DNA from 3 places in the Nonomuraea sp. NPDC003201 genome. Region 3 is predicted to be linked to each of the others. Evidence: riboswitches for the same ligand, from Rfam matches in the RefSeq annotation. Region 3 holds a riboswitch; each other region holds the start of a gene.
What was found. A riboswitch is a leader RNA that binds a small molecule or an ion and turns the genes downstream of it on or off. The one in region 3 is predicted to bind cyclic di-AMP.

Region 1 (9,460 bases), on a different contig from region 3:
GTCGGTGCACGTTTCCGGTGCAGGCACCCGAACGGTCGCCGCCGACCTGCACCCGAACGCCCCCGCGCCCCCCGACCCGGTGCGCGGCGGGCCGATGGACCGGCTCAGCGCGCCGGCCGACTACTCCGGCGCGGCGCACGTGCGCCTGGACGTGCCGCGTGCCGCGCTCGACGGCGCCGACCGCGTGCTGTTGCGGGTGACCTGGACCGGCGACGCCGGCCGCGCGTACGTGGGCGACCGGCTCGTCAGCGACCACTTCTGGCACGGGCGCGCCTGGGACATCGACCTCACGCCGTGGCGTGACGAGGTCGCCGGGCAGGGGGTACGGCTCGAACTGCTGCCGTGGCGCCGCGACACCGGCGTGTGGGTCGACCCGGCCGTACGGAACGTTCTCGACGGCATCGCCGTCGCCTCCGCGGAGGTCGTGCGGGTGGGCCGCGTCACCTTGCACCTCTAAAAATCGTATCAATGCAGAAAATAGTAGTACTGATTTACTGACACCGGCGTCGGCCGCCGAACATGCTGCTTGACAACCCCCTGCTGGCCGCCAGCGGCGGCGGCTCGGCGTCCGTGTCGTCGGGCAAGGTGGAGCTCAACCTGTGGACGCACGACCCGGGCTATGTGAAGACCTTCACCGAGCAGGCCAAGCGCCTCACGGACGCCCCGGGCGGCCGGTACGACTACACGACGAAGTTCACCAACGCCGACAGCGAGGCGCTGGTGACCCGCATGATCTCGACCGGTGCGGCGGGTCGGGGGACGCCCGACATGATCGGCATCGTGATCAGCGTCTTCCCGCGCGCCATGTCCGGCGGCATCGGCAAGCAGCTCTTCGCCCCGCTGGACGACCTGGCCGCGCCGGTCAAGGACGACCTGCTGCGCACCGCCCCCTACTCGATCGACGGCACCCTGTACGCGCTGGAGTCCGACACCTGCCTCAGCGTCCTGTACTACCGCGAGGACGAGTGGGAGACGAACAAGATCCCCGCGGACATCGCCACCTGGGAGGAGCTCGCCGAGGTCGGCGCGAAGCTGCACGAGAAGACCGGCCAGTCGCTCGGCATGGTCTCCACCGGCGACAACACCTCCATCACCAACCAGTTCCTCCAGCTCCTGCTCCAGCGGGGCGGCGGCTACTACGACGAGGGCGGCAACCTCGTCCTCGACTCGCCCGAGGCCGTCGAGGTGCTGGAGTTCAGGCCAAGGGCGTGCAGAGCGGCTTCCTGATCGCGCTGCCCGACCCGTACGGCGCCCCGAACACCGCGGCGCTGAAGAACGGCAAGCTCATCTCGACCGTCATGCCCAACTGGTACAACGTCTACGGCCTCCAGGCCGGCCGCCCTGGCCCGGTCGACCTCGATCCCGCTGGCCACCGGCGAGCGCCTCTACTCCCGCTGGGACTTCCGCGAGGTGCTGCGCGACGGCATCGCGGTGGCCCAGCCGGACGTCAGCCACGCCGGCGGCATCTCGGAGGCGATCCCGAACTTCCTGATCCAGGAGCAGAGTGTGGGCATCCACTACAACCAGGGCAACGACGTGCTCGACTACCTGGTCGACCGCACCCCGTTCCGGTTCGCCGGCGGTTTCGCCGAACGCACCGCCGTACCGGGCCTGGGCATCGAGGTCGACGCGGCGGCCGTGGAGCGCGCGGCCGAGCGCGGGCACCGCTGGCGCAACCCGGTCTGGCGACACCCGGACTGCGGCCGTGGAGCGCGAATGGTGATCAGGCGGGCAGGGTCGCCGCGACCGCGGTGAGGGCCGCGCGGGCGTCGGGGAGCGGTTCGCCATGACCGACGCAGGCCAGCCGCGCGTCGATCTCCGCGAGCCTGCGGAAGGAACGGAGCAGCTCTGAGCGGTCCAGGTTGAACACCCCGGGCATGACCTGTCCGTTGACATGTGCGACCGTGTCCCCGGTGAAGAGCACCCCGGAGCGCGGCAGGTGAACCGCGATGCTGCCGTCGGTGTGGCCGGGGGTGTGGATCACCCGCGCGCCACCGCCGAAATCGATCGTGTCGCCGTCCTCCAGCTCGCGATCCACGCGGCACGCGGGCGCGGCGGGCAGCAGATGGGCCCCGAGGTCGCGGTGCAGGACGCGCTCCTCGTCGGTGAAGAGGGGCGGAGGAGCGGGCTTGTCACCGCGGATCACCGGCGCCTCCAGCCGATGGGCCAGCACGGTGACGTCGCCCCACCCGCTGATCTCGGCGGCCCCGCCGCAGTGGTCCTCGTGGAAATGGGTGAGCACGACCTGCTTGACGTCGCTCCTGCGGTGGCCCAGTCGCTCGATCGCGGCCGCGATGTCCTTGCCGGAGGTGGCGACGCCGGTGTCGACCAGCGTGAGCGCGCCCGCGTCGTTCCAAAGGTACGCCTGGCCGAACTCCAGCAGGATCAGGTGCAACTCCGGACGGATTTCCACGATCTTCATCTCGTGCCCCCTTCGGTGGAGAGACCAGCAAACTCGCAGGCGGCCGGTGGTGTCCAACAGCTCTCTGCGCCCGATTGACAACCAACGGTTTTCAATCCACCCTCGAGGCGTGGAGGCGGACATCGAGGGCCTGCGCGCGTTCGTGGTCACCGCGGAGGAGCTGCACTTCGGCCGGGCCGGCGCGCGGCTGTTCATCAGCCAGCAGGCGCTGTCGAAACGGATTCGCCGATTGGAAGAGGCGCTGACGGTGCCGCTGTTCGAGCGGACGACTCGTGCTGTGGAGCTGACCGAGGCGGGGGAGCGGTTGCTGCCCCGTGCTCGTGACGCGGTCTCCGCGTTCGACCGGGCGATCCAGGCGGTCCAGGCGGTCCGCTTGGCGGACGACCCCTTGCGGGTGGACGTGTACGACGAGCGGTTCACGCCGCTGCGGATGGTACGTCAGGCGAGTGAGCGCGACGCTCGCGTACGGATCGAGCTGAGCATGCGGCAGGGGTTGTCCGTGGCGTTGCCGGCCCTGCGGCGGCAGGAGCTCGACGCCGCGTTCGGACGCGTACACGACACACCGGCGCCCTGGCCCGCCGAGCTGGCGTACCGGCTCGTGCGTCTGGAGCCGCTGCACGCGTTCGTGCCCGAGGACCACCGCCTGGCCGCCAGGGACGTGCTGCGACCGGCTGACCTGCGCGAGGCGGGTATCGCGATGCCCGACCCGGCGGGCGCGGCGGAGTGGCGCGGTTATCTCGTACGGCTGGCCGACCGGTTCGGCGTGCCGTTGCGCTTCAACGCTCCGGCCATCGGCCAGCGGCATCTCGTGGAGCAGTTCCTGGCGGAGAAGAGCGCGGTGGGGCTGGGCGAGATGAGCATCGACCCGGCCGGGAGCGGCCTGCGCCGCATCCCGATCGTCGAGCCGACGCCGCTGATGCCCTGGTCGATCGTCTGGCACCGGCGCAATCCCCGGCCGCTGCTGCGGGCGCTACTGCGGCAGCTGCGCCCGCGCCCGCTGCCCGCCCCCTCCGACCCCGGGGCATGGGTGCCCGAGATCGACCTGACCCCTTTGGGCTCCGACGGCTGAAGCCAGGCGTGTTCACGTGCCAGGCGCGGCTACCGCCCTGCCCGCCAGGTGGTTGCGGATGGCGGTCCTGGCGCGCTCGTAGGCGTTCGGGTCGTCGTGCAGCAAGGAGACGGCGTTGGCGTTCTCCATGAAAGAGATCAGCTCGAAGGCGAGCTGGTCGGCGTCCGTGTCGTCGGCGAGCTCGCCGAGCTGGCGGGCATCCTCGACGGTACGCGTCACGAAGCGGATCCAGTCGAGGCCGGCCGCGGCGACGGCGTCCCGCACCCGGCCCGGGCGGGCGTCGAACTCCGCGGTGACGGCGAAGAAGAAGCAGCCGCCGGGGAAGACCCGCCGCTGCGAGTAGCTCAACCAGCTCTCGCACAGCCGCCGCACCCTCCCCAGGCCCGGCGGCACGGTCAGCGCGGGCTGGACGACCTCGTCGACGAACACGCTCATCGCGGTGCGGATCGTGGCGAGCTGAAGCTCCTCCTTGGAACCGAAGTAGCCGAACAGGCCGCTCTTGCTCAGGCCGAGCTCCGTGGCCAGCCGGCCGATCGACAGCCCTTCCAGCCCGTCCTGCGAGGCGATGTCCGCCGCCCGGCGCAGGATCACGTCGCGGGCCCGCTCGTCCCGCGGCCGTCCCGCCATCTTCACCCCTTCTGCGTACGAACGTTCGGCCCATGATAGCGGCTTGACGTCGTCTTAGGTAAGTTCCTATTCTCGGCACGAACGTTCGTACAAGAAAGGGCTGGAGCAGCGGCATGCTGAGATCCCGATGGACTCCCGGACCGGCGGCCCGCGCCACCGGCTCGGTGCTGGTCAGCGTCACCGACTTCAAGATCAGCCGGCCGCTCGACCTGCCCGGCGTCTACCACGCCGGACTCACCCTGCGCCGCGCGTGGCCCGACCTGCCCGGCGCGGTCGGCATGTGGCTGTGGACGGAGCCTTTGGCAGGCAGGTGCGGCTCGGTGTCGATCTGGCAGGATGAGCAGGCCCTGCGCACGTTCGTCGCCTGGCCGGACCACGTCGCCATCGTGCGGCGCTACCGCGGGCGGGGAAAGCTCAGGTCCACCACGTGGACGACCACCCAACCCGACCCCGGCGTCTGGGCCCGGGCCCGCTCGTACCTGTCCGGCGACCGTGACTAGCCACACCACACAAAGAAGGACATATGCCACCCGAGACCGGCGAACACGAAGTGCTGCGCGTCATAGCCGACCGGGTCCGTAGCGGCAGCCGTCCCGGCGCCCGCCAGGACGGCCACCGGGTGGCCCTGGCCATCGAGGGCGGCGGCATGCGCGGCACGGTCTCCGCGGGCATGGCCCTGGCCCTGCACGAGGCCGGCGCGGCGCACGCCTTCGACGCGGTCTATGGGGCATCGGCCGGGGCCATCACCGGGGCCTGGCTGCTGAGCGGAACCCCCGAGAACCTGACCGGCTGGGCCGAGCCCGTCTACGCGCGAGCGATGATCCGCCCGTCCAACCTCCTGCGCGGCCGTCCGATGGTCGACGTGCGGAACCTGGTCGAGTACCTGTACTGCGAAGTGACCCGGATGGACTTCGACGCGGTCCTGACCAACCCCATCGAGTACCATCCGCTGGCCACCGACGTACAGACCGGGCAATCCACCGATCTGCGCCCGCATCTGACCGGTCCCGTCGAGCTGCGGCTGGCCCTGCGGGCCAGTGCCGCACTGCCGTTCCTCGCCGGTCCGCCGGTCGAGCTGGCCGGGCGGCTCTTCTACGACGCGGGACTCGCCGAGTCCATCCCGTACCGCACCGCCCTGGCGCAGGGCGCCAGCCACGTCCTCGTGCTGCGGTCCCGTCCCGCGCCTTCGGCCGTGGCCGGAGCACCGGCCGCGCGACCGTCCTACGGGACGCGCCTGATCGCCGCGACCGTCCTGCGGAGCTACCCGGAGGCACTGCACCGGAGTTTCTCCGCGCGCGACCACCGCTTGCTGCACGACGACACGCTGCTCGCCCGGTACGACCGGCCCGTGCCCCCGGCGACCCCTCCACCCGCCGACGGCCAGGCCGCGCCCGATCCGGCGGTGCTGTCCGTGCGCCCCGCGCCTGACTCCCCGCGCATCGGCCGCCTCACCCGCGACGGCAAGCCCCTCAAAGCCGCGCTCGAAGCCGGCCGCGCAGCCGTCAACCTGCTGCTGCAACCGCTCGTCCGGCCGACCGCCGCACCATAGACGCGACCCCGCCACGCGGTCGTAACGGGCGCCTCATGAGGATCTTGCCGTGAGGTGACTCAAGGAGAACTCGGTTCCTGATCCTGGCGTTGCGGACGATGGGGATCTCGTGCCCGTGATCCGCTCCGCGCATGTACAACAGTGCCTATGAAGGATGACGATGACCTCCAGGCGCAGGGAGAGGATCTTTCGGCTGTCGTCACGGCGGTGCTGACCGGGTCGCGGCTGTTGGTGGCGGTCGCGGTGAGGTCATTGGGGGCGGTCGGGGACCGGGTCACGTTGCCGCAGTTCAGGATGCTGGTGGTGCTGGCCGGCCATGGTGAGACCAAGCTGGTCACGATGGCGGAGCTGCTGGGTGTCAACTCCTCCACGGCGATGCGGATGGCCGATCGGCTGGTGGCGGCCGGGTTGATCGTACGGGAGGTCAATCCGCACAACCGGCGCGAGAGCCTGATGCGGCTGACGGAGGAGGGACGCCGCATCGTGGACGAGGTGACCGCGCGCCGCAGGGAGGAGATCGGCGCGATCGTGGCGCGGATGTCGGCCAGGCAGCGCCGGGCGCTCATCTCGGCCATGAACGCCTTCAACGAGGCGGGCGGCGAGCCACCCCTGGACGTGCCGAACCCGCTGGGCTGGTCCGCTGTCTGAATCGCTCACGCGGCGCCCGGCCGCCGTCGGGCTCCCTCCTCGGTCGTCAGATGGACGGGGTGGGGAAGCTCTCGGGTGTGGTCAGGCCGGTGCTCTCCAGGAGGCGCTGGTGGTTGAGCACCGCGGCGTTGGCCTGTTCGGAGAAGCGCCGCACCAGGGTGTTCTGCGTGGTGCCGCGTACCGTGCCGATCAGGGTGAAGATCTGTCCGTGCGCCAGGCGCAGCCATTTGACGTACGTCTTGTCATAGGCGGATCCTGACCTGCCGGAAATATCCGTCATCCAGTCCTGCTGCTGAGGCGTGGGCTTCACCGGCAGTTTGACCTTCAGCCTGGCGGCCACGTCGCGAACCTGCCCGTCGAGCATGTCGTGCTGAGCCGCGATCTCCTTGCTGACCTGGCGGACGCGGGCGCTGTTGGCGCGCTGTATCGCGTCCTGGGCCATGGGCATCTCCCACAGGCTGGCGAGCCGGACCTTCTTGATGAGCTCCTGGTCGGCCTCCGACAGCGGTCCCCACTTGGTCTGCCGCGTGCGGGACTCCGGCTCGTCCTCCACCGGTTGGACGGTGGCTGCGTCGGTCGGTTCGGTCTCGACGGCGGTCGGCTCGGTGCTGGGGCCGGCGGTTGGCTCGGTGCTCAGGCCGGCGGTGTCAGAGACGGGCGTCGGCGTGTAGCCGGCGCAGGCGGTCAGAGTGCAGAGGGCGGCAATGCCGCAACTGATGAGAGCGCGACGGCTGTTGAGGAGTCGCATACGCCGTCATCCCCTTCCGGTCCCTTGGACGCGGCCTTCGTGAGTGGCGCCGGTCACTGTGGGATACGCGGGAGGGCGCGGGAGTGTTCATGGCATTGTGCAAGATTTGCATGGGGCAAGACTGCCGGGGTCCACGTTCGCGGCTGAGCCGCTGCCCGAAGCGGTCTTCACCGGTGTCATCCGTGGACGGCGTCCACCGCGTGCTCCTCCGGGCCGAGAGCAGCACGCGGGGCGGCGTCCACCCGATCGCGGTGCGGACCCGCCGTGTGGGCTCAGGCAGTGGGGCGGCCCAGGCCGCGCAACTGGTCGGCGGTCAGCGCGGAGACGTTCTGGTCGACAGGGACCTCGGAATACTGGTGGATGGCCCAGGACTTCCAGTCGGCGGGCGGGGTGATGGCCCCCTTGGCCTTGCTGTAGTGGGCGACCCACAGCGGGTACTCGGACAGGCCCTTGCCGTACTTGTTGGCGAAGTTCCAGCCGCTGTAGAACATCGGGGTGATCCCCGTCTTGTCCTTCACGTACGACAGCCACGTCTTGGCCCAGGCGTTGACCTCGGCGACGGATCTGCCGTTCGCGGTCTCCAGGTCAAGGACCAGCAGGTCGCCGGCCTTGGCCGGCTGCGAGTTCACCACGGACAGGAAGTGCTCGGCCTCCGCGATGGGATTGTTGCGGGGATGGCCAAAGTGGTACGCCCCGCGCACGATGCCCTTCTTGCCCAGCTCGCGCCAGTGCCTGGCGAATGAGGCGTCGCGGAAGGACGTGCCTTCCGTGGCTTTGATGATGCCGAACTTGGCCGGGCTGGCATTCCAGTCGTACAGGGGCTCGTAATTGGAGATGTCCAGGCCGTAGATGAGGGGTCCGGCTCCATGACGAGTTCCCTGCACCGGGCTCTGCTCGGTGGGCGATGCGAATGCGAAGGTGGCGATGGCGGCGGTTGCGGCGAGGATCGCGACGGCGACAGCGAAGCTGACGTACTTGGTGAGGAGATCGCGGTGATTCTTGAGGATGTAGGCGATTGTGGCAAGCCGGGGCTTGGACATGAGGCATTGACTCCTTGCTTCCATACCGCCTACCGGGTTAGCTGACGGGTTCGGGCCTGGAAGTGCCCTACATGGCGCAGCCTGGGCTGGCGTCCGATTCACCCCAAGAACGTGGGTCCCCGGTTCCGCGAGGCGCGGATTCGGCGGCCGGACGCTGTCCCCGAAGGGCTTCTTCGGGCAGCGCGCGGTCCGGTCAACGAAGCGGCAACGATGCGGTGAAAGGGCGCCACATCCGTACCGCAACTAGGCAAAAGATAGACATATATCCATAGATGGTGCAAGTAGCGCAAATCTGATTCGCGGGTGTGGGCGACTGGGCGGCGCTGAAATGCCGTGCCTATAGGGATTCTGGCACTTGGCAAAAAATCGGGGGCGTCGCTTCCGGGCCTTTATGATCTCGGCACAGGTGGGACAGGCCATTCATGCGTTGCCATTGTGACCAAACGCCGTCCCACGGGTAATCGTGACTCCAGCCCCGTCGTTTGACCTCCTCGACGCCGTCGGGCACGCGGGAGCCGGGCAGGCGGGCTGACTCCAACTCTCCGGGGGTCTGCACGTCGATCGGCCCCGGCGGATCACCGGATCGCGGCAGGCGTCCCGGTGTGTCGCCGGGGCCGAGGGTGGTCAAGAGGGTTCCTCGTCGGGGGTGGTGATGGGCAGGCCGGCGCCGGCGGCGTGGGAGTAGGCGTCGTCGATGTGGACCACCTGGCGACCGCTGCGGGCCAGCAGGCTCGCGGCCGCCGCGGCCCGGTAGCCGGTGCCGCAGTGCACCCACACCGTTCCCTCCGGCACCTCGGCCAGGCGCCCCGGCAGCTCGGGCAGCGGGATGTGCAAGGCGCCGGCCACGTGGCCGGCCCGCCACTCGTTGCCCATCCGCACGTCCAGGACGGTCGGGCCGCTGACTGGTTCCCCCGCACGGGAGATGGCCGGTTCGTCCGCGCGGGCGGCGGCAAGGTCGGCGAAGGTCGCTGTGGCCAGGTCGGCGATCAGGTCCGGGTTGTGCCCGGCCCACTGTTCGACGGAGCCGGTCGAGGCGGCGGCCGGGCGGTCGATGCCGATGCGGGCCAGCTCGCGCTGGGCGGCGGCGACCTGTTCGGCCGACTCGCCGAGCAGCGTGAGGGGCGTGCCCCACGGGGCCAGCCAGCCCAGCCAGGTCGCCATCGGCCCGTCCAGGCCGAAGCTGAGCGTGCCGGCCAGATGCCCGTCCGCGAACGCCTTGCGTGAGCGCAGGTCCACCACCCATTCGCCCGCCCGAAGGCGAGCCAGCAGCTCCGCGCTGTCGGCCGGCCGCGCCGGGGTCAGGTCGATCGGCTCCGCTCCGGCGGCGTTGCGCGCGCCCATATGGGCGTAATAGGCG
Region 2 (9,460 bases), on a different contig from region 3:
CCCTATTGGGCAGCGCTCCGGTGCGTCACGTCCCGTCTAGGAAGCCACGGCCTGAGCGCGCTTCTTCCTGGACGGGATGATGTCATCGATCAGACCATACGCCTTTGCCTCGTCCGCGTTGAGAATTTTGTCGCGTTCGATGTCCTTGCGGACTTGGGCGGCGGTCTTCCCGGAGTGCCTCGCCACGATGTCCTCGAGGAGGTTTCGCATGCGAAGGATCTCGCGGGCCTGGATCTCGATGTCGCTGCCCTGGCCGCCACCCTCGGTGGACGGCTGGTGGATCAGCACCCGGGCGTTGGGCAGCGCGAATCGCTTGCCCGGGGTGCCGCCGGCCAGCAGCACGGCCGCGGCCGAGGCTGCCTGGCCCAGGCAGACGGTCTGGATCTCCGGCCGGACGAACTGCATCGTGTCGTAGATCGCCGTCATGGCGGTGAAGGAGCCACCCGGCGAGTTGATGTAGATGCTGATGTCACGGTCGGGGTCGAGCGATTCCAGCGTCAGCAGCTGGGCCATCACGTCGTTGGCCGACGCGTCGTCGATCTGCACTCCGAGGAAGATGATGCGGTCCTCGAAGAGCTTGTTGTACGGGTTCATCTCCTTCACGCCATATGACGTGCGCTCGACGAAGGAGGGGAGAACGTAGCGGCTCTGGATGTTCACTTCTCTGCTCCCCCTTAGGAGACCGGGCCCTGTGAGGGCACCTGCCGCGCACTGCGGACCACGTGGTCGATGAAGCCGTAATCCTTGGCTTCCTCGGCCGTGAACCAGCGGTCGCGGTCGGAATCGGCCTCGATCTGCTCCAGCGGCTGGCCCGTGTGGTGGGCGATCCGCTCGGCCAGTGTCTTCTTCACATAGAGCATCTGCTCGGCCTGGATGGCGATGTCGGCCGCGGTGCCGCCGATGCCTCCGGACGGCTGGTGCATCATGACCCGGGCGTGGGGCAGGCCATATCGCTTGCCCTTGGTGCCCGCGGTGAGCAAGAACTGCCCCATCGAAGCGGCCATGCCCATCACAACCGTGGAAACGTCGTTCGGTACGTATTCCATCATGTCGTAGATGGCCATGCCAGCGCTCACCGAGCCACCCGGCGAGTTGATGTAGAGCGTGATGTCACGGTCGGGGTCGTCGGCCGCGAGCAGCAGGAGTTCGGCGCAGATGCGGTTGGCGATCTCGTCGTTGACCTCCTGCCCGAGCACGATGATGCGCTCCCGCAGCAGGCGCTGGTAAAGCTGGTCCTCAAGCCGGAAGGACGAGCCGTTCTCACGGCCTCGCGACTCAGGCTGATAGAAGGTCGGCGGGCTGGTCACAGCGTCACCTTCCGATGCGTCGTAATCGATTGGCTTTGCTTGTGACCTTAACGCGCGCCGCGCACAGCTCATGCCCGGTCCCCGTACTGTTCGCTGACGGCGCAGGTTCAGCACGCCCTCCTGCGGCGTGGCTCCCTGAAGAGCCGCGCACGGCCTGCAGGCCGCGGGTCCGGCACCTGGAGGCCCCCCGAAGCCCTCCGGGTGCCCACGAGCCTTCTGAGGGCCTTACACGGCCTGCACGCTTTCTTCGGGAGCTCCCCCGAAAAGGCCGAAGCCCCCGAACCGGACGGTTCGGGGGCTTCGGAAAGAGCGGGAAGGCGGTTACGCCTCGGGCTTCTCACCGGCGGGCTCGTCCTCGGCGGCGGCCTCTTCCCCCACGACCTCCTGGCCGTTGATCTCGGCGTAGATCGCCTTGAGGTCCACCTCGTTGCCCTCGGTGTCGACGACCTTGGCGGCGTCGCCGAGCACGGACTTGGCCTTGTCGCGCACGATCTCGACCATGGCCAGCGTGAGCTGGTCGTTGTCGGCGAGGTGCTTGGCCAGCTCGTTGGGCTGGACGCCCATCTCCATGGCGCGGCGCACGACGAAGTTGGTCAGCTCCTGCTCGGAGACGCCCAGCTCCTCGGCCTTGACGATCTTGTCGAGCACGAAGCCGACCTTGATCGCGCGGGCGGAGTTGGTGTCGAACTCGGCGAAGCGCTCCTCCTCCGTCGTCTGGTAGAGACGGAAGAAGGCGTCGCGGCTCAGGCCGCTCTCGGCGATCTGGTGGTCGAGGTTGTGCTTGCGGGCGTCGACCTCGGCCTTGAGCGCGCTGTCCGGCAGCGGGATGTCGATCTGCTCCAGCAGCGTGTCGAGGGCCTTCTCGCGGGACTGCACGACCTGGTCGATCAGCTTGTTGCGGCGGGCCTGCTCGCGGATGCTGGTCTTGAGCTCGTCGAGCGTGTCGAACTCGCTGGCGAGCTGGGCGAACTCGTCGTCGAGCTCGGGCAGGACCTTCTCCTTGACCGACTTGACGGTGATGATCACGTCGGCCTCGTCGCCGGCGTTCTCGCCGCCGACGAGCTCGGTCTTGAAGCTCTTCTCCTCGCCCGCGGACATGCCCTCGAGCGCGGCGTCGAGGCCCTGGAGCACGGAGCCGGCGCCGACCTCGTAGGAGACCTCGCTGGCCTGCTGCTCCTCGATGTTGTCGCCGTCGATCTCGGCGCGCAGGTCCATGACGACGAAATCGCCGTTGGCGGCCGCGCGCTCGACGCCGGTCAGCGTCGCGAAACGCTGGCGCAGGGAGTCGAGCTGGGCGTCGACGTCCTCGTCGGAGACCTCGGCGGAGTCGACCGTGACCTCGAGGCCCTGGTAGTCGGGCACCTCGAAGTTGGGCCGGATGTCGACCTCGGCGGTGAACTCGATCTGCTCGCCGTCCTCGATCTTCGTGACCTCGATGTCGGGCTGCGCGACCGGGAACACGTCGACCTCGTCGACGGCCTTGCCGTACAGCTTGGGCACCGCGTCGTTGAGGGTCTCCTCCAGCACTACCGCCCGGCCGAAGCGCTGCTCGATGATGCGGGCCGGAACCTTGCCAGGCCGGAACCCGGGGACGCGCACCTGCTGCGCGACCTTCTTGTACGCCGCATCCATGCTCGGGCGCAGCTCGTCGAACGGCACCTCGACAGTGAGCTTGACCCGGGTCGGGCTGAGCTCCTCGACAGCGGTCTTCACGGAATGGTCTCCTTGATCAAGCTACGAGTGATCGCGGGCGCGTCCATCGGTTACGGCACACGCGCCGCGCCCACATGTGCGGTGTTGGGCATGCTCCGCCACGGCGGGATCCAACGCCGATGGCCAGTCTAGGGCAGATGCGTACCCAACAACGACGTCCGCGCCGTCACAAGTCGCCCGCGATCATCCGTTACCGTCCGTCAGAACTCGTCCGCGATCGTCCGCAACAGCTCGACCGTCTCGTCCGGAGTGGTGCTCACGGCGCAGAGCCGCTCCATCACCTCGGTGTATCGGTCCACGTCTTCACGCTTGTCGAGGTAGAGCGCGCTCGCCAACTGCTCGACGTACACGACGTCGGGCAGATCGGTGTCGGGGAAGCGCAGGACGCTGAACGCCCCGCCTTCCGCGCTGTGCCCGCCGAAGCTGAACGGCATGATCTGAATGGTGATTTTGGCCTGGCGCATCAGGTCGATGAGGTGCTCGATCTGGGCCCGCATCACCTCGACGCCGCCGATGGGGCGTCGCAGGGCGGCCTCGTCGATCACGGCCCAGAACACTGGCCCGTCCGGCCTGTCGAACATCCGCTGGCGCTCCAGCCGGAGATCCACTCTTCTGGAGATCTCCTCGGCCCCGATTCCCGCCGATCCGGCGGTCACGACGGCCCTTGCGTACTCCTTGGTCTGCAGCAGTCCTGGCACGAACTGGACTTCGTAGGTCCTGATCCTGGCGGCGGCCTCTTCAAGGCCGACGTACGCCTGGAACCACGTGGGCAGGACATCGTTGAACCGGTGCCACCAACCAGGCTCGTTGGCGGTGGCGACCAGGTCGAGTACGGCGGAGCGGGCCTGCTTGTCGACGACCCCGTAGAGGGTCAGCAGGTCCGCCACGTCCCGTTCTTTGAACCCCACTCGGCCCAGCTCCATGCGGCTGATCTTGGATTCGGAGCCACGGATGAGATGGCCCGCCTCCTCACGAGTGACGTTCTTCGCTTCCCTGAGCTTGCGCAGCTGGGAGCCCAGGAGGATGCGCAGCGCCGTCGGTCCGGAACCCGGCTGGTTCTGCGTCACTTTGCCTCCTATCAAGGTCCGCACACACAGTGACACCACATTGCCGGGTATGACAAGGTCTCAACCCCGTGTCCGATTAGGAGAGTTATGCCCCAAAACGCCGCTTGCTACTGCACAATGCAAGTGCACGTGCATTTGGGTCTTGCAGGTGCAGCGATCGTGACCCATGATGGCTTAGTGCATATTGGGCCAAACATGCACTAAGTCGGACTGAACGGGGAGGTATCGGCAGCATGGTGGAGGATCCTCTGGCCACTGCCGATGCATTGCAGATCACCCGTGACGTGGGCTTCGACCACCTGCTCATGGGTGGCAAGCCGTACACGACCTCGTGCCCGTTGCCCTTTCAGGCCGACTCCGTGAAGACGGCCAGGGACGTGACCCGCTCGACCCTCAAGGGCTGGGGCCTGCACGAACTCAGCGACGACGCCGCGCTGGTGGTGTCGGAGCTCGTGACCAACGCTGTGCGCTACGCGATGTACGCGGCGGGACGGCGGGAGATCGAGCTCTTGCTGATGCGCGTACAGCCGCACGTGCTGCTGGCGGTGGCCGACCCCAGCGACGAGGTGCCGCGCCCCAAGGAACCGGACTTCATCTCGGAGAACGGGCGCGGCCTCTACATCGTCGAGACCTACAGTCAGTGCTGGGGCTGGGACCCGCTGGCTCGGGGCGGCAAGGCCGTGTGGGCGCTGTTCCGCACCGAGCCCTGATCATCGCTCTCGTTACTCTCCGGTCACCCCGTCGATGCGCTCGCGCAGCAGATCCGCGTGACCGTTGTGCCGCGCGTACTCCTCGATCATGTGGATGAGGATCCAGCGATGGGTGCACTCCTGCCCTCTGTGGTCACCGACGGCGTCCAGCGGCGTGGCGTCCGAGATGGCGCGGGCGCGCTCGATCTCCTCTTCCCACGTGAGGAAGGCCTCCTTGACCGAGGCGGCGTCCACTTCCTTGAAGTCGGCGTCGTTGTCGCGGTCCTTGTCCCACAGCTTGGGGAGGTCCTCGCCGTTCAGCACGCGGCGGAACCAGGAGCGTTCGACGTTCGCCATGTGCCGGACCAGGCCGAGCAGGGACATGGTCGAGGGTGAGACGGAGCGCAGGCGCAGCTGATCGTCCGACAGGCCCGCGCATTTGACGGCGAGGGTGCCGCGGTGCCATTCGAGCCAGTTGTTCAGCGTGGTCCGCTCGTCGCCGGTGAGAGCGGGCGGGATCCGGGTGTCAGTCATGATGTCCGACCTTATCCAGCTCAGTACATCGAGATGTGGACGTGGTCGTAGTGGTTCTCGGTGACGCTGCCGCGGTCCGACATGGCCCGCCAGCCCGAGCCCATGTTGATGCGCTGCTTCCAGATCACGTACTTGACGCCGAGCTTGCCCTTGTTCTTGAGCGCCCAATCCGCGATGCGGTCGCCCAGGGCGTTGTTGATGGCCGCGGGCATCGTGCCGCCGGTGCTCATCATGAAGTCGCAGGCCCGCCCGAGCGGGTGCTCGCCGCTGGAGCCCGAGCGGAAGCAGCCCACCGTGAACGGCAGCTTGAAGTTCTTGGCCAGCTCCGCCTTCATCAGCCGTGTACGGGCCGTGATGTTGTCCGAGCCCGAGGGCAGTTCCGGCGCCCAGCTCCCGTCGGACTTGCGGCCGGGACCGAGCGGCACGAGGTCCTGGAGCTTGCTCTTGATGTCGTCGATGATGTCCTCGGCCTCGGAACGCTGCTCGGTCACGTCCTTGGCGTCCACGCCGATCTGGGTGGCCAGCGCGGCGGCCTCGTCGGAGGCCTTCTTCTTGTCGTCGCGGGCCTTGGCCACCCCCTGGACGAGGGCCTGCTGCTCGGCCGTCAGCTGCTCGAGCAGGGCGGCGCCGCCGCCGTTCTGGACCATCAGGACGGAGGGCAGCGACGGGTCGTGGTTCTGGTAGCGCATCCTGGCGAGGTCGCCGACCCGCTGCTCGGCGGCGGCCAGCGTCTTCTCCGCGGCCGCCAGCCGCTCCTTGGCCGCCTTGGCGGCCGCCTGCGCCTTGGACAGCTCGACGCGCTTGAGGTTGTACTTCTCGATGAGCTTGTCGATCTTGCTGTTGAGCTGCTTGAGCTGGGCGCGGAGCTCGGTCTCCGAGGGCTTGGGGGCCGCCGAGGCCGCGGTCGCCGGCAGGAGGGCGACGGCTGCGGCGGCGACGAGGCCGATGGCAAGAGTCGCGGGGGACGGAGCCGCCACGTGGATGTTCCTCTCCCTCTGCCGGCCGGGTTAGCTGACGGGTTCGGGCTGGGAGCTGCGTGCCCTACCACCGAAGTGGATTCACCCCAGGTGCGGGTGGGTCCCCGGCTCCCGGGCGACTCGCCCGGGATTAGGCGTGTGCCTGCTGTTACGGCCAGGCACAAAAGGGATATTAGTGGTAGATCACGAGTAACGCGACCCCCATTAGAAATCTAATAGTGATCTACCTGTGATCGAATCATCCTAGCGGCCTCCTCCGGCAGCACGTCGTTCACGAACGCCCCCATCGCGGACTCCGACCCGGCCAGGTACTTGAGCTTGCCCGGCGCCCGCCTGATGCTGAACAGCTCCAGGTGCAGATAGCCGAGCTCGCGGTCCTGCCGCACGGGCGCCTGGTGCCAGGCCGAGATGTACGGCATCACCACGCCGAACAGGTCGTCGAAGGCCCGCAGCACCGAGGTGTAGAGGGGCGCGAACGCCGACCGCTCCTCCTCCGTCAGCGCGGCCAGATCGGGCACCTGCCGGTGCGGGTAGATGTGCACCTCGTACGGCCACCGCGCGGCGGCCGGCACGAACGCCGTCCACAGCTCGTTGGAGGCCACCACGCGCGTCCCGGCGGCCCGCTCGGCGGCCAGCACGTCGGCGAACAGGTTCCCCTTCGTGTAGCGCCTGGCGGCGGCGAGCTGGAGCCTGGTCCTGGGCGTGACGTACGGGTAGGCGTAGATCTGGCCGTGCGGGTGGGCCAGCGTGATGCCGATCTCCTCGCCCCGGTTCTCGAAGCAGAACACCTGCTCCACGCCCTCGATCCCGGACAGCTCGGCCGTCCGGTCGGCCCACGCCTCCATGACCAGCTCCACCTGGCCGTCGGAGAGCTGGGAGAACGACGACGAATGCTCAGAGGTGAAGCAGACCACCTCGCACCGCCCCACTCCCGGCCGGACCTCACTCAGGCCCCCCACGTCTGTATAAGTCCCGAAATTGGTGGAGAAGGAGGGGAATCGGTTCTCGAACACCACCACGTCGTAGTCGTACGCCGGGATCTCCGACGAGCGCGTGTCCGACGACGGGCACAGCGGGCACTCGTTCGCCGAGCCGGTCGGCTGGAACGTGCGCGTCTGCCGGTGCCCCGCCATCGCGATCCACTCCTCGGTCAGCGGGTCGTAGCGCAGCTCGGAGGCCACCGGCCGGGGGTCGAGCACCCGCCGGTCGATCGCGCTCCGGTCGGCGTCGTCCCGCTGATCGAAGTAGATCAGCTCACGGCCGTCGGCCAGATGGGTGATGGTGCGCTTCACGAGCCCTCCGCGATGATCAGTTCTCCGGCCCGTTCGGCCAGCTCCATGCGTGCGTCCTCAGGCAGCCCCGCGTCGCTGACGACCACGTCGGCCTCGGTCAGCTCGGCGATGGTGCTGATGCCGACCGTGTTCCACTTCGTGTGGTCGGCGGGGATGACCAGCCGGTTGGCGGCCGCCACCAGCTCCCTGTCGGTCTCCGATTCCAGCAGGTTGGGGGTGGTGAACCCGGCCCGCACGCTCATCCCGTGCACGCCGAGGAACAGCGTGTCCACGTGCAGGCGGCGGATCGCGGCCACGGCCACCGGGCCCACCAGCGCGTCGGACGGCGTGCGCACGCCGCCGGTCAGCACGACCGTGCGGTCGGAACGCGGGTTGCGGTGGAAGACCTCGGCGACGGGGATCGAATTGGTGATCACCGTCAGCTCGGGGACGGCGATCAGGTGGCGGGCCAGCGCCCACGTGGTGGTGCCCGCCGAGAGCGCCACGGCCGTGCCAGGCCGGACGAGGCCGGCCGCGCGGCGCGCGATGGCCTCCTTCTCCTGCTGCTGGCGGGCCGACTTGGCGGTGAAGCCCGGCTCCTCGGTGGAGCCGGGGCCGAGGGCGGTGGCACCGCCGTGCACCTTCTCCAGCAACCCGCGCTCGGCCAGCACCTCGAGGTCCCGACGGATGGTCATGTCGGATACGCCCAGCTCGCGGACCAGGTCCGCGACCCGGACGCCGCCGTTGCTGCGCACGCGTTCGAGGATCGTCTGCTGACGCTGCTGTGCGAGCACGCCCGCTCCTTCCAACAGATTCCACCAAATTATGACACGGAATTGTTGGGGAATGTTAGTTCGCGTGCTGCGCTTGCGCTGGTCAGCACGGGCGGGGAGGCTCGTGGCGTAGCCGATCATCGGCCCGATCACCGGAGGCGAGCTTATGGCCAGGCGCTCACGCAAGGGCAAGGCACGCAAGAAGAAGAAGGCGAACCACGGCAAGCGCCCCACGGCGCGTTGACCGGGTGGCCGCCTCTTCCGGCGGCCACCCCGCTTTCAGCCCGGCAGCTCGGTCAGGGCCTGCTCGATGCGGTCCTGCGGCAGCGTGTAGTCCTCCAGGTGCCCGGCCAGGTAGCGGTCGTACGCGCCCAGGTCGAAGTGGCCGTGGCCGCAGAGCGCGGTCAGGATCACCTTCTCCTCGCCGCTCTCCTTGCACCGCAGGGCCTCGGCGATCGTCTCCGCGAGCGCGTGCGTGGGCTCCGGGGCGGGCACGATGCCCTCGGTCCTGGCGAAGCGGACACCGGCCTCGAAACACTCGCTCTGGGCGCGGGTGACCGCCTCGAACAGGCCCAGCTCGTACATGTGCGACAGCAGCGGCGACATGCCGTGGTAGCGCAGGCCGCCCGCGTGGATCGGGTCGGGGATGAACGCGTGCCCCAGCGTGTGCATCTTGAGCAGCGGCGTGAGGCCCGCGGTGTCGCCGAAGTCGTAGGCGTACACGCCGCGCGTGAACGACGGGCAGGCGGCCGGCTCGACCGCCCTGAACACGGTCCGTATCCGCCCGGCCAGCTTCTCGCGCAGGAACGGGAAGGTGAGGCCGGCGAAGTTCGAGCCGCCGCCGGTGCAGCCGATGACCAGGTCCGGCATCTCGGGCAGCTGTTCCAGCGCCTCCTCGCCGATCACGGTCTGGTGCAGGAGCACGTGGTTGAGTACCGACCCGAGCGCGTACCGGGCGTCGGGTGTGGCGGCGGCCACCTCGACGGCCTCGCTGATCGCGATGCCCAGGCTGCCGGGCGAGTCCGGGTCGTCCGCCAGCACCTTGCTGCCCGAGCCGGTGACGGGTGACGGGCTGGCGTGGACGGTGGCGCCGTACACCTGCATGAGAGAGCGGCGGTACGGCTTCTGG
Region 3 (9,460 bases):
ACGCGTGTCCCGCGATAACGCGGGTATCGATCATGCGGAATATCCATGGCGAACTGATCGAAAACTGGAACGCTGGTCAGGGCCATTCCGGAAGCCCCAATGTGATCACTCTACGTTCTGACATATCGCGAGTGCGTCATATATAGCGGATCATGTCAATAGCGCTCGTCAAGTGCGGCGATTGTCATGCTTGACGACCTTTCCACGATGCGTTTACCGTCTGCGAGGAGCGGCTTTGGCCCGTCTGTGAGGTCCAAGTTCTGCTGTTGGGGGGAGGGCTCCCGATGGATGTGCTCACTGAAGGCGTTGAGCTCAGCCATGCTGATTTGGCGCTGCTGGCGGAGTTGGCCAAGGGAGTCACGGTCGATCGGGTTGGGCGGCGGCTGGATATCAGCGGGCGCACGGTACGACGAAGATTGCGCGGCATCTGCGACCGCATAGGCGTGGCCACGGCCATCGAGGCCGTGGCCTGGGCAGCCCGCCGCCAGCTGATCTAGCCGCGGCGGACCGCCGGGGTGCGGGCTCAGTCGGCGATGCGCACCGCGCCGGCGAACGGCCGCCTCGCGATCGACGCGATCCGTACGACGTCACCTGTCTGCGGGGCGTGCACCATCATGCCGCCGCCGATGTAGATGCCCACGTGGTGCAGGTCGCTGTAGAAGAACACCAGGTCGCCCGGCCGGAGTTCCTCGCGCGAGACGTGCCGGCCGGCCGTCCACTGGTCGCCGGTGTAGTGCGGCAGCGAGATGCCCACCCGCTGGAACGCCGCCATGACGAGCCCGGAGCAGTCGTACGAGCCGGGACCCTCGGCGCCCCAGACGTACGGCTTGAGCTGCTGCGTGAGCGCCCAGCGCGCGGCCTCCGCGGCCTTGCCCGAGCCCGGGATCGGCAGGTTGACGCGCACGGCCCGCGTGCCGGGCCGCCCGGCCTCGCCCAGGGCCCGGCTGAACAGGCTGCTCTCGACCTTCGTCACCAGCTTGGTGATCTTGCTGCGCTTGGCCTCGAGGTCCGTGACGAGCTTCTGGACCTCGTCGATGCGGGCCGTGGCGCTCTCCTTGGCGCGGGTGGCCGTGTCCATCGCCTTGGTGAGCTGGTTGATCTCCTCGCCCTGCTCGGTCTGCAGCGCGTACGAGGTCGCCGCGCGGTTGAGGAAGCCCTCGGGGTCGTCGGAGGTGGCGAAGGCGAGGGTCTTCAGGCCGCCGGTGATGTAGGCGTTCTGGGCCAGCGCGACAGCCTTCGAGCGCTTGGCGGCGAGATCCGTCTCGCTGCTCGTCAGCGTCTTCTCCGCGGCCTCGGCGGCCTTCTTGGCGGTCTTGAGCTTCTCCCGCTGGCCGTTGTACTGCTCGGTCAGCGTCTCGATGTCGGTGTGCAGCTTCGTGGCCTGGTCGGCGAGCTCTTTCAGCGAGGGCTCGGGATCCGCGGACGCCGAACCGACGGGGATGGCGAACAGCAGCGCGGCGACTGTGAGACTCACCACACCTACGCGGCGTGCTCGCCGGGCCCGTTCCGGAGGGCGGGCGTGCTTGCCCGCCGACTTCCCCCCACCGCTGAGCGTGGGCTTCACCAACCAGCTCCTCTCGTCGACGCCTACCGGGTTAGCTGACGGGTTCGGGCCGGAGCAGCCCTACCGAAAGACTCGGATTCACCCCGTGGTGGCGTCGGAGGTCGCCACCGGCGGTTCCCCGGCTTCTCTTGCGAGAATTGGGCGTGCCTCCCGCGCGACACGCGGGAAACATTGTCGCTGGACACTAATGCACTCCGGGTTCGTGCTCAACCAGAACTGCCAAGTCTGTAGAGGTTTCACAACCGAAGGGTCACAAGGTGATCTCGTGGGCACCCGTGCAGAAGAGGCCCTACGCCCTATTTGTCCGCGCTTTCGGCGGGCGCGAGCTGGCCGCGCGGTCCCGTGCCGATCTGACCACGAGATGTAACAAGATGGGCCGAGACATGGGAGTTAGGGCTGAGCCGTAATGAGATCTGTACCCTGGAGAACCATGGAGCAGGTGGCCGAGCTGACAGTGCCCGAGACCGCGGTGGTGGTCCGGCGTGCCCGCACGCCCGATGTGCGCATGGTCAGACGCCTGGTGGACACCTACGCGGGGGCGGGGCCGCGGCTCCTGGAGAAGGCCACGGTGACCCTGTACGAGGACGTACAGGAGTTCTGGGTGGCCGAGCGAGGCGGACAGGTCGTCGGCTGCGGCGCGCTCCACGTGCTCTGGGAGGACCTCGCCGAGGTCCGCACGGTGGCGGTGGATCCCGAGTGCCGGGGGATGGGCGTCGGCCACCGGATCGTCTCCGCGCTGATCCAGCAGGCTAAGGATTTGAGTCTGCGACGTGTATTCTGTCTTACTTTTGAGGTCGACTTCTTCGCGCGACTCGGGTTCCGCCCGATTCAGGGCACACCGGTCTCACCTGAGGTCTACGCCGAACTGCTGGCCTCGTACGACGAGGGTGTTGCCGAGTTTTTGGATCTTGAACACGTCAAGCCGAACACGCTGGGAAACACCCGCATGCTGCTCCACCTGACATCGGGTGACGTGGACCTTGACCAGATGGAAAGGTGATTGTTGATACCTATGTCGATACGTTGGGCAGCACAGGCATGTGTCCTGACACGTGCCACATGCGCACTCGAAGCGAGGTGACACGGTGAGCACCGGACAGCCGCCGTATCCACAGGACGAATCCGGAGACAACTCTGCGCCTCCCTATTACGGGCAGCAGAACCAGGGCCGCCACCCCGGCGAGCCCGACCCGGACGCGACTGTGATCGGCTACCGGGCGGACGACGCCTATGGGCAGCAGCCCCCGTACGGTCAGCAGGGCTATGGCCAGCAACAGCAGTACGGACAGCAACAGCAGTACGGTCAGCAGCAACCCCAGTACGGACAGCAGCAGTACGGCCAGCAACCCCAGTACGGCCAGCAGCAGCAGTCCCAGCCTGACTACGGCCAGCAGGCCCAGTCCCAGCAGGGCTACGGGCAGCAGGGCTACGGCCAGCAGCAGTCCCAGCCGGACTACGGCCAGCAGCAGTACGGCCAGCAGGGCTATGGCCAGCAGCCGCAGTCTGGTCAGCAGGGCTACGGCCAGCAGTACGGCCAGCAGCAGCAGTCCCAGCCCGGCTACGGCCAGCAGGCCCAGTCCCAGCCGGGTTACGGGCAGCAGCCGCAGTCGGGTCAGCAGGGCTACGGCCAGCAGTACGGCCAGCAACCCCAGTCGCAGCCCGACTACGGCCAGCAGCAGTACGGGCAGCAGCAGCAGTCCCAGCCTGACTACGGCCAGCAGCAGTACGGGCAGCAGCCCCAGTCGCAGCCCGACTACGGCCAGCAGCAGTACGGCCAGCAGGGCTACGGCCAGCAGCAGCAGTCCCAGCCCGGCTACGCACAGCAGGGCTACGGCGACCAGCAGTACGGCCAGCAGCAGTACGGGCAGCAGGGTTACGGGCAGGCGCAGCAGTACGGCCAGCCCGGCTACGGCCAGGCCTACGGCCAGCCCGGGCCCGTGGGCGTGCAGCCGCCCGGCGCGCCGGCACCGCTGGCGGAGTGGTGGCAGCGCCTGGTGGCGAGGCTCATCGACGGAGTCATCCTCTTCATCGTGAACCTCGTCGTCAGCGGCATCCTGACGGCGCTGCTCGTGGCCAGCTACGTCTCGAGCAGCGGCAGCAGCAGCGGCTTCATGTCGAGCATTGTCGTGGGCATCCTGATATCGATCATCGTGACCGTCATATGGGTCCTCTACGACTTCTTCCTGCTGAAGGCGAAGGGGCAGACCGTCGGCAAGATGGTCATGGGCATCAAGGTCGTTCCCGTGGGCCAGGGCATACCGCCTGGCGGCCTGCCGACCGATGTGGCGCTCAAGCGCGCCGGCATCACCTGGGGCGGCTATGTGCTCGGCGCCCTCCCGCTGAGCTTCATCGCCACGCTGCTCGCCTACGCGGCCGTGGGCGTCAACGGCGCCTCCCAGCTCTGGGACAAGCCGCTGCAGCAGACGTTCGCGGACAAGTTCTCCAACACCGTGGTGGTGAAGATCAAGTAGTCCAAGCGTCAGGTAAAAGCAGGGGCCGGCTTCGCGTCGGCCCCTGTTTTGTGTGCACAGGCCGTACCAAAATGGGGAACCTGAGCCGCTGATGACGCGAGGTGGGGGTTATGGCCGGGTCGCCGCCGCGGGCGGACGCGCCGCCCGCGGAATGGTGGGAACGGCTCGCCGCCCGGGCGATTGAGGCGTTCGTCTTCGGGGTGCTCTATTACATTCTGTTCATCGCGCTGTGGGGCGTCTTCCGGACTGTAGGGATGCTGGAGGCGTTCGAGGGCCGGCTGCCCGGTGTGTTCGCGTGGCTGGCGGCGGGGCTGGCTTATACCGGCTACGACTGGTGGGCCCATTACCGGCGCGGCAGGACGTTCGGCAAGGCGATCATGGGGATTCGCCTGGCGCCGCCCCACGTGGCCTCCAGGGCGCTGCTCAAACGGGCTCTGGTCTATCCGGGCCCCGTCATGCTGATGGGCATTCCCGTGGCCAATCTGGTGGCCGGAATGCTCCTGTTCTGCGTGGGGCTGCTCATCCTGATCGACAAGCCCCTGGAACGCGGGCCGCATGACAGACTGGCCGGAACGCGTGTGGTAAAAGATCTTCGCTGACCCATCCCGTGCCTGGCAGGAAGCCAATTCCAAAAATTTTCTCTTGATCCGGTAAGGAGCCTGGAGAGACTGGCATTAGGCTATGGGGCATCCGGGTCGCCGGATGTTGGTGCCCTGCGAGGCGCAGGGCATCTGTGCGCCGCTATGGTCGGGTGCGAACGGTAGTCACCTGGCGCGTCGTGAGGGCCGCAACGCCCCTCCTGGGCGCGCTCCCATCCGCATAATGCGCCCCTGAAACCCCGCAAGCCGTGGAGGCGAGGACGAATGGAAGCCCTAACAGACGTATTGTCAGCGCTCATCCCCCCGGTGGTGGTCGGGGGCGCCTTCATCTTTGGCGTAGTGAAGTTGGTCCGGTCCGAGGCCCTGGGAGGCCGCCGAAACCGCGAGGATCCGGTCGACGGGCAGAACTGATCGGCCAGTCAGCCGAATCCCCGCTGCGCTGAATTGTCTCCACGCCTTTCCGGGTATATGTTTGGGCAGGCGAATGAAACAATGCTCCGCGAAAGGATTGCGTAGATGGCCAAGCAGATCCAGGAGATTCTCATCGATGACCTCGATGGGGGCGAGGCCAATGAGACGGTCAGCTTCGCTATTGACGGCTCGTCCTATGAGATTGACCTCAGCGACCTTAACGCGAAGAAGCTGAGGGACGCGCTCACGCCTTTCGTGCAGCATGCGCGCAGGGCAGGCGCCGTCACCGCACGTCGCCGCGGTCGCGGCGGCAGCAGGGCGATGAGCCGCGAGAAGAGCTCGGAGATCCGGCAGTGGGCCAAGGCTCACGGCCTGCCGGTCAGCGAGCGCGGGCGGATCGCCTCCACGGTCGTCGAGAAGTACGAAGCGGCCCACTGAGCAAGCCGACGATCGACCATGCGCTTATGCCGTTCGCCTAGGACCCCGGCGGCCGCCATAAGCGCATGATCGTTATCCGGGGCCGGAACTCGAAAGCCGGACGCCCGGACTTGATCTTCCATGTGCACATATGCGGGCGTTTTGGCTGCGTGTTCGGCTTCGCCCGTGGCGCTGTTTCACCGGCGGTCGTCCACATATGTGGTGGCGTCGGAGTCGCGCGCCGAAAGCCGTGTGGGGCGGCCATACCTCATTCAACGTACGCTCGCGTCCGTACGTCATGAGCGATCTCCGCGCTCATGGAACGCGCCATGACGGAAAACCCGGCGCCGTATAGCCCGGAAGCGATCTACGGGGCGGCGGCGGGTGTATACGGGCGATCTCACTGAGCGTAAACCCGCGACCGGCGCGAAGGTAAAGCGTGCCGGGCGGGATGCGTGGCGGCGGGCAATACCGCGGGCGCCGGGATCCCCGCCGGCGGGCAAAACCCGCGAACCCGAGCAGGGCTCGGACAATCCCCGTTCCCCGGCATCTACACACAATGCCGTGCCTTCTCAACTGCGCGGAAGTGCCGCGAATCCGGGGCATCGAGCGAGACGTGGTCTCATCATGCGAGATGAAGTTGGTAACCGGGCTGACCGGATGCAAGATTCCCTTGGTGTGCCGCCCGTGCGGCGTTGTGCTCAGGGCGTAGAGCGGTCGTTTGGACGGCGGCCCTCCGCTACGTAGGATGATTAGGTAACGATACGGACGCGGCATCTGAGATGTGCGGGCGAAGTGGCGCCCCAACGCTGACTCCGCCCCAGCGCGTCCGATGGCCGATCCGTGTGTACCGCGTGCGCCGCAGAGGGCAATTTTTTGACGCTTCCGCGAAGCGTCCTAAACATCGTTCGCTTGCGGCGTATCGGGAACACGTCACCCCCGAACAGTAGTTGGATGGAGGGTGAACGCCCTGCTCTCGGGGAACGTCTCTGCTATAGAGCGTGTCAGTGGCAGTGGGCACGGTTCGCCGAGCCAGGGCTAGCATGCGGGATGACGGGCCCGGATTTACCGGACCTGACTGACCGCTCTGTGAGGAGCGACGAGATGTTCGAGAGGTTCACCGACCGAGCGAGGCGTGTTGTCGTCTTGGCCCAAGAAGAGGCCAGGATGCTCAACCACAACTACATCGGCACTGAGCACATACTTCTTGGTTTGATCCACGAAGGTGAGGGCGTGGCCGCCAAGGCTCTGGAGAGCCTCGGGATCAGCCTTGAGGGTGTGCGCCAGCAGGTCGAGGAGATCATCGGCCAGGGCCAGTCGGCTCCGTCGGGGCACATTCCGTTCACCCCGCGGGCCAAGAAGGTCCTCGAGCTGTCGCTCCGTGAGGCTTTGCAGCTGGGCCACAACTACATCGGCACCGAGCACATCCTGCTCGGGCTCATCCGCGAGGGTGAGGGTGTGGCCGCCCAGGTGCTGGTCAAGCTTGGGGCTGATCTCAACCGTGTCCGGCAGCAGGTCATCCAGTTGCTCCACGGTTACCAGGGCAAGGAGCCGGCCGCGGCAGGCGGCCCGCAGGAGTCGGCCCCGTCGACCTCTTTGGTGCTCGACCAGTTCGGCCGCAACCTGACCCAGGCGGCCCGCGAGGGCAAGCTGGATCCGGTCATCGGCCGCGAGAAGGAGATCGAGCGGGTCATGCAGGTCCTCTCCCGGAGGACCAAGAACAACCCGGTGCTCATCGGCGAGCCCGGCGTCGGCAAGACCGCCGTCGTCGAGGGCCTGTCGCAGAAGATCGTCAGGGGCGAGGTGCCCGAGACGCTGAAGGACAAGCAGCTCTACACGCTTGACCTCGGCGCCCTGGTCGCCGGCTCCCGCTACCGCGGTGACTTCGAGGAGCGCCTGAAGAAGGTGCTCAAGGAGATCCGCACGCGCGGCGACATCATCCTGTTCATCGACGAGCTGCACACGCTCGTCGGCGCGGGCGCCGCGGAGGGCGCGATCGACGCGGCCAGCATCCTCAAGCCCATGCTGGCGCGCGGCGAGCTGCAGACGATCGGCGCGACCACGCTCGACGAGTACCGCAAGTACCTCGAGAAGGACGCGGCGCTGGAGCGCCGGTTCCAGCCGATCCAGGTGGCCGAGCCCTCGCTCAGCCACACGATCGAGATCCTCAAGGGTCTGCGCGACCGCTACGAGGCGCACCACCGCGTGTCCATCACCGACGACGCGCTGGTGGCCGCCGCGCAGCTGGCCGACCGCTACATCAGCGACCGCTACCTTCCCGACAAGGCCATCGACCTCATCGACGAGGCCGGTTCCCGGATGCGCATCCGCAGGATGACCGCTCCGCCGGACCTGCGCGAGTACGACGAGAAGATCGCCAACGTCCGCCGCGACAAGGAGTCCGCGATCGACGCGCAGGACTTCGAGAAGGCGGCTGCCCTCCGTGACCAGGAGAAGCAGCTCCAGCTCAAGCGCGAGCGGCGGGAGAAGGAGTGGAAGGCCGGCGACATGGACGTCGTGGCCGAGGTCACTCAGGAGCTCATCGCCGAGGTCCTGGCGACCGCCACCGGCATCCCGGTCTTCAAGCTGACCGAGGAGGAGTCGCAGCGCCTGCTCCGCATGGAGGACGAGCTCCACAAGCGGATCATCGGCCAGGACGACGCCATCAAGGGCCTGTCGCGCTCCATCCGGCGCACCCGCGCCGGTCTGAAGGACCCGCGCCGTCCCGGTGGCTCGTTCATCTTCGCGGGCCCCTCCGGTGTCGGTAAGACCGAGCTGTCCAAGGCTCTGGCGGAGTTCCTCTTCGGCGACGAAGACGCTCTCATCAGCCTGGACATGTCGGAGTTCATGGAGAAGCACACCGTCTCCAGGCTGTTCGGCTCGCCTCCCGGCTACGTCGGCTACGAGGAGGGCGGCCAGCTCACCGAGAAGGTGCGGCGCAAGCCGTTCTCCGTGGTCCTCTTCGACGAGATCGAGAAGGCCCACCCCGACATCTTCAACTCGCTGCTGCAGATCCTGGAAGACGGTCGCCTGACCGACGCCCAGGGCCGCGTGGTCGACTTCAAGAACACGGTCATCATCATGACCACCAACCTCGGCACCCGCGACATCTCCAAGGGCATCGGGGTCGGGTTCGCGAAGTCGAACGACGCCGACTCCAACTACGACCGGATGAAGTCCAAGGTGCAGGAGGAGCTCAAGCAGCACTTCCGGCCCGAGTTCCTCAACCGTGTCGACGACATCGTGGTCTTCCACCAGCTCACGCCGAAGGAGATCATCCAGATCGTGGATCTGATGCTCGCCCAGGTGGACGCTCGGCTCAAGGACCGCGACATGGGGCTCGACGTCTCGCCCGAGGCCAAGCAGCTGCTGGCCGACCGGGGCTACGACCCGGTCATGGGCGCCCGTCCGCTGCGCCGGACGATCCAGCGCGAGCTCGAAGACTCGCTGTCGGAGAAGATCCTGTACGGCGAGCTCCGGCCGGGGCAGGTCGTCAAGGTGACCATCGAGGGTGAAGGCGACAACGCCAAGTTCATCTTCAAGGGCGAGTCCGCCTCCAAGGTCCCCGACTCGGCCGCCGCCATCGCGGCTCCGATCCAGCACTGACGGATCCCGAAAACCCCCGTGTGAATCCCTTCACACGGGGTTTTCCATTTCCGCCTCCTGCGCCCCACGCCTCGGGGGTGGCCCTCGCGTCCGTCACGGGGTGAGCGACCGTGCTCCGGCCGCCGGGGTGCTGCTGATCGTGACCCCCGCCGCGCCACGGACTCGCCGCTGGGCTGGTGCCCGACTGTGGTACGCACCGCGGACTCGCCGCTGGGGTGGTGCCCGACCGTGGCACTCACCGCGCCACGCTCCACGCCGGTGGGGTGGTGTCGGCAGTGGTTCTTGGCTCGTCGCGCATTCCACCGCTGGGGTGCGGCCTCGACTCTTGCCTCATCGCGCACCCGTCGCTCGAGCGATGCCGATGCCGCTCCTTCGATGCTGCACCCGTCCGG

Region 1: another riboswitch for cyclic di-AMP. It lies ahead of ACWDX9_RS46100 (glycoside hydrolase family 25 protein); the one in region 3 lies ahead of ACWDX9_RS00890 (C40 family peptidase).
Region 2: another riboswitch for cyclic di-AMP. It lies ahead of ACWDX9_RS39785 (coiled-coil domain-containing protein); the one in region 3 lies ahead of ACWDX9_RS00890 (C40 family peptidase).

What each region holds. Positions count from the first base shown of each region.
Region 1 is NZ_JBSFTC010000237.1:8,247-17,706, forward strand. Features, by position in the region: gene ACWDX9_RS46050 (beta-galactosidase) at 1-457, shown strand, start outside; gene ACWDX9_RS46055 (ABC transporter substrate-binding protein) at 520-1,227, shown strand; gene ACWDX9_RS46060 (enolase C-terminal domain-like protein) at 1,342-1,755, shown strand; gene ACWDX9_RS46065 (MBL fold metallo-hydrolase) at 1,724-2,422, opposite strand; gene ACWDX9_RS46070 (LysR family transcriptional regulator) at 2,532-3,491, shown strand; gene ACWDX9_RS46075 (TetR/AcrR family transcriptional regulator) at 3,504-4,118, opposite strand; gene ACWDX9_RS46080 (hypothetical protein) at 4,232-4,618, shown strand; gene ACWDX9_RS46085 (patatin-like phospholipase family protein) at 4,642-5,667, shown strand; gene ACWDX9_RS46090 (MarR family winged helix-turn-helix transcriptional regulator) at 5,815-6,315, shown strand; gene ACWDX9_RS46095 (DUF4142 domain-containing protein) at 6,362-7,063, opposite strand; gene ACWDX9_RS46100 (glycoside hydrolase family 25 protein) at 7,336-8,103, opposite strand; cyclic di-AMP (ydaO/yuaA leader) riboswitch at 8,115-8,259, opposite strand; partial or broken gene ACWDX9_RS46105 (rhodanese-like domain-containing protein) at 8,728-9,460, opposite strand, start outside.
Region 2 is NZ_JBSFTC010000173.1:9,349-18,808, reverse strand. Features, by position in the region: gene ACWDX9_RS39815 (ATP-dependent Clp protease proteolytic subunit) at 37-660, opposite strand; gene ACWDX9_RS39810 (ClpP family protease) at 675-1,307, opposite strand; gene tig (trigger factor) at 1,629-3,020, opposite strand; gene ACWDX9_RS39800 (helix-turn-helix domain-containing protein) at 3,221-4,087, opposite strand; gene ACWDX9_RS39795 (ATP-binding protein) at 4,321-4,797, shown strand; gene ACWDX9_RS39790 (DinB family protein) at 4,810-5,310, opposite strand; gene ACWDX9_RS39785 (coiled-coil domain-containing protein) at 5,331-6,287, opposite strand; cyclic di-AMP (ydaO/yuaA leader) riboswitch at 6,293-6,434, opposite strand; gene galT (galactose-1-phosphate uridylyltransferase) at 6,500-7,579, opposite strand; gene ACWDX9_RS39775 (DeoR/GlpR family DNA-binding transcription regulator) at 7,576-8,352, opposite strand; gene ACWDX9_RS39770 (50S ribosomal protein bL37) at 8,498-8,575, shown strand; gene ACWDX9_RS39765 (TrpB-like pyridoxal phosphate-dependent enzyme) at 8,611-9,460, opposite strand, start outside.
Region 3 is NZ_JBSFTC010000001.1:178,997-188,456, reverse strand. Features, by position in the region: gene ACWDX9_RS00895 (LuxR C-terminal-related transcriptional regulator) at 285-497, shown strand; gene ACWDX9_RS00890 (C40 family peptidase) at 524-1,474, opposite strand; cyclic di-AMP (ydaO/yuaA leader) riboswitch at 1,570-1,718, opposite strand; gene ACWDX9_RS00885 (amino-acid N-acetyltransferase) at 1,995-2,564, shown strand; gene ACWDX9_RS00880 (RDD family protein) at 2,650-4,035, shown strand; gene ACWDX9_RS00875 (RDD family protein) at 4,146-4,634, shown strand; gene ACWDX9_RS00870 (histone-like nucleoid-structuring protein Lsr2) at 5,151-5,483, shown strand; gene ACWDX9_RS00865 (ATP-dependent Clp protease ATP-binding subunit) at 6,567-9,068, shown strand.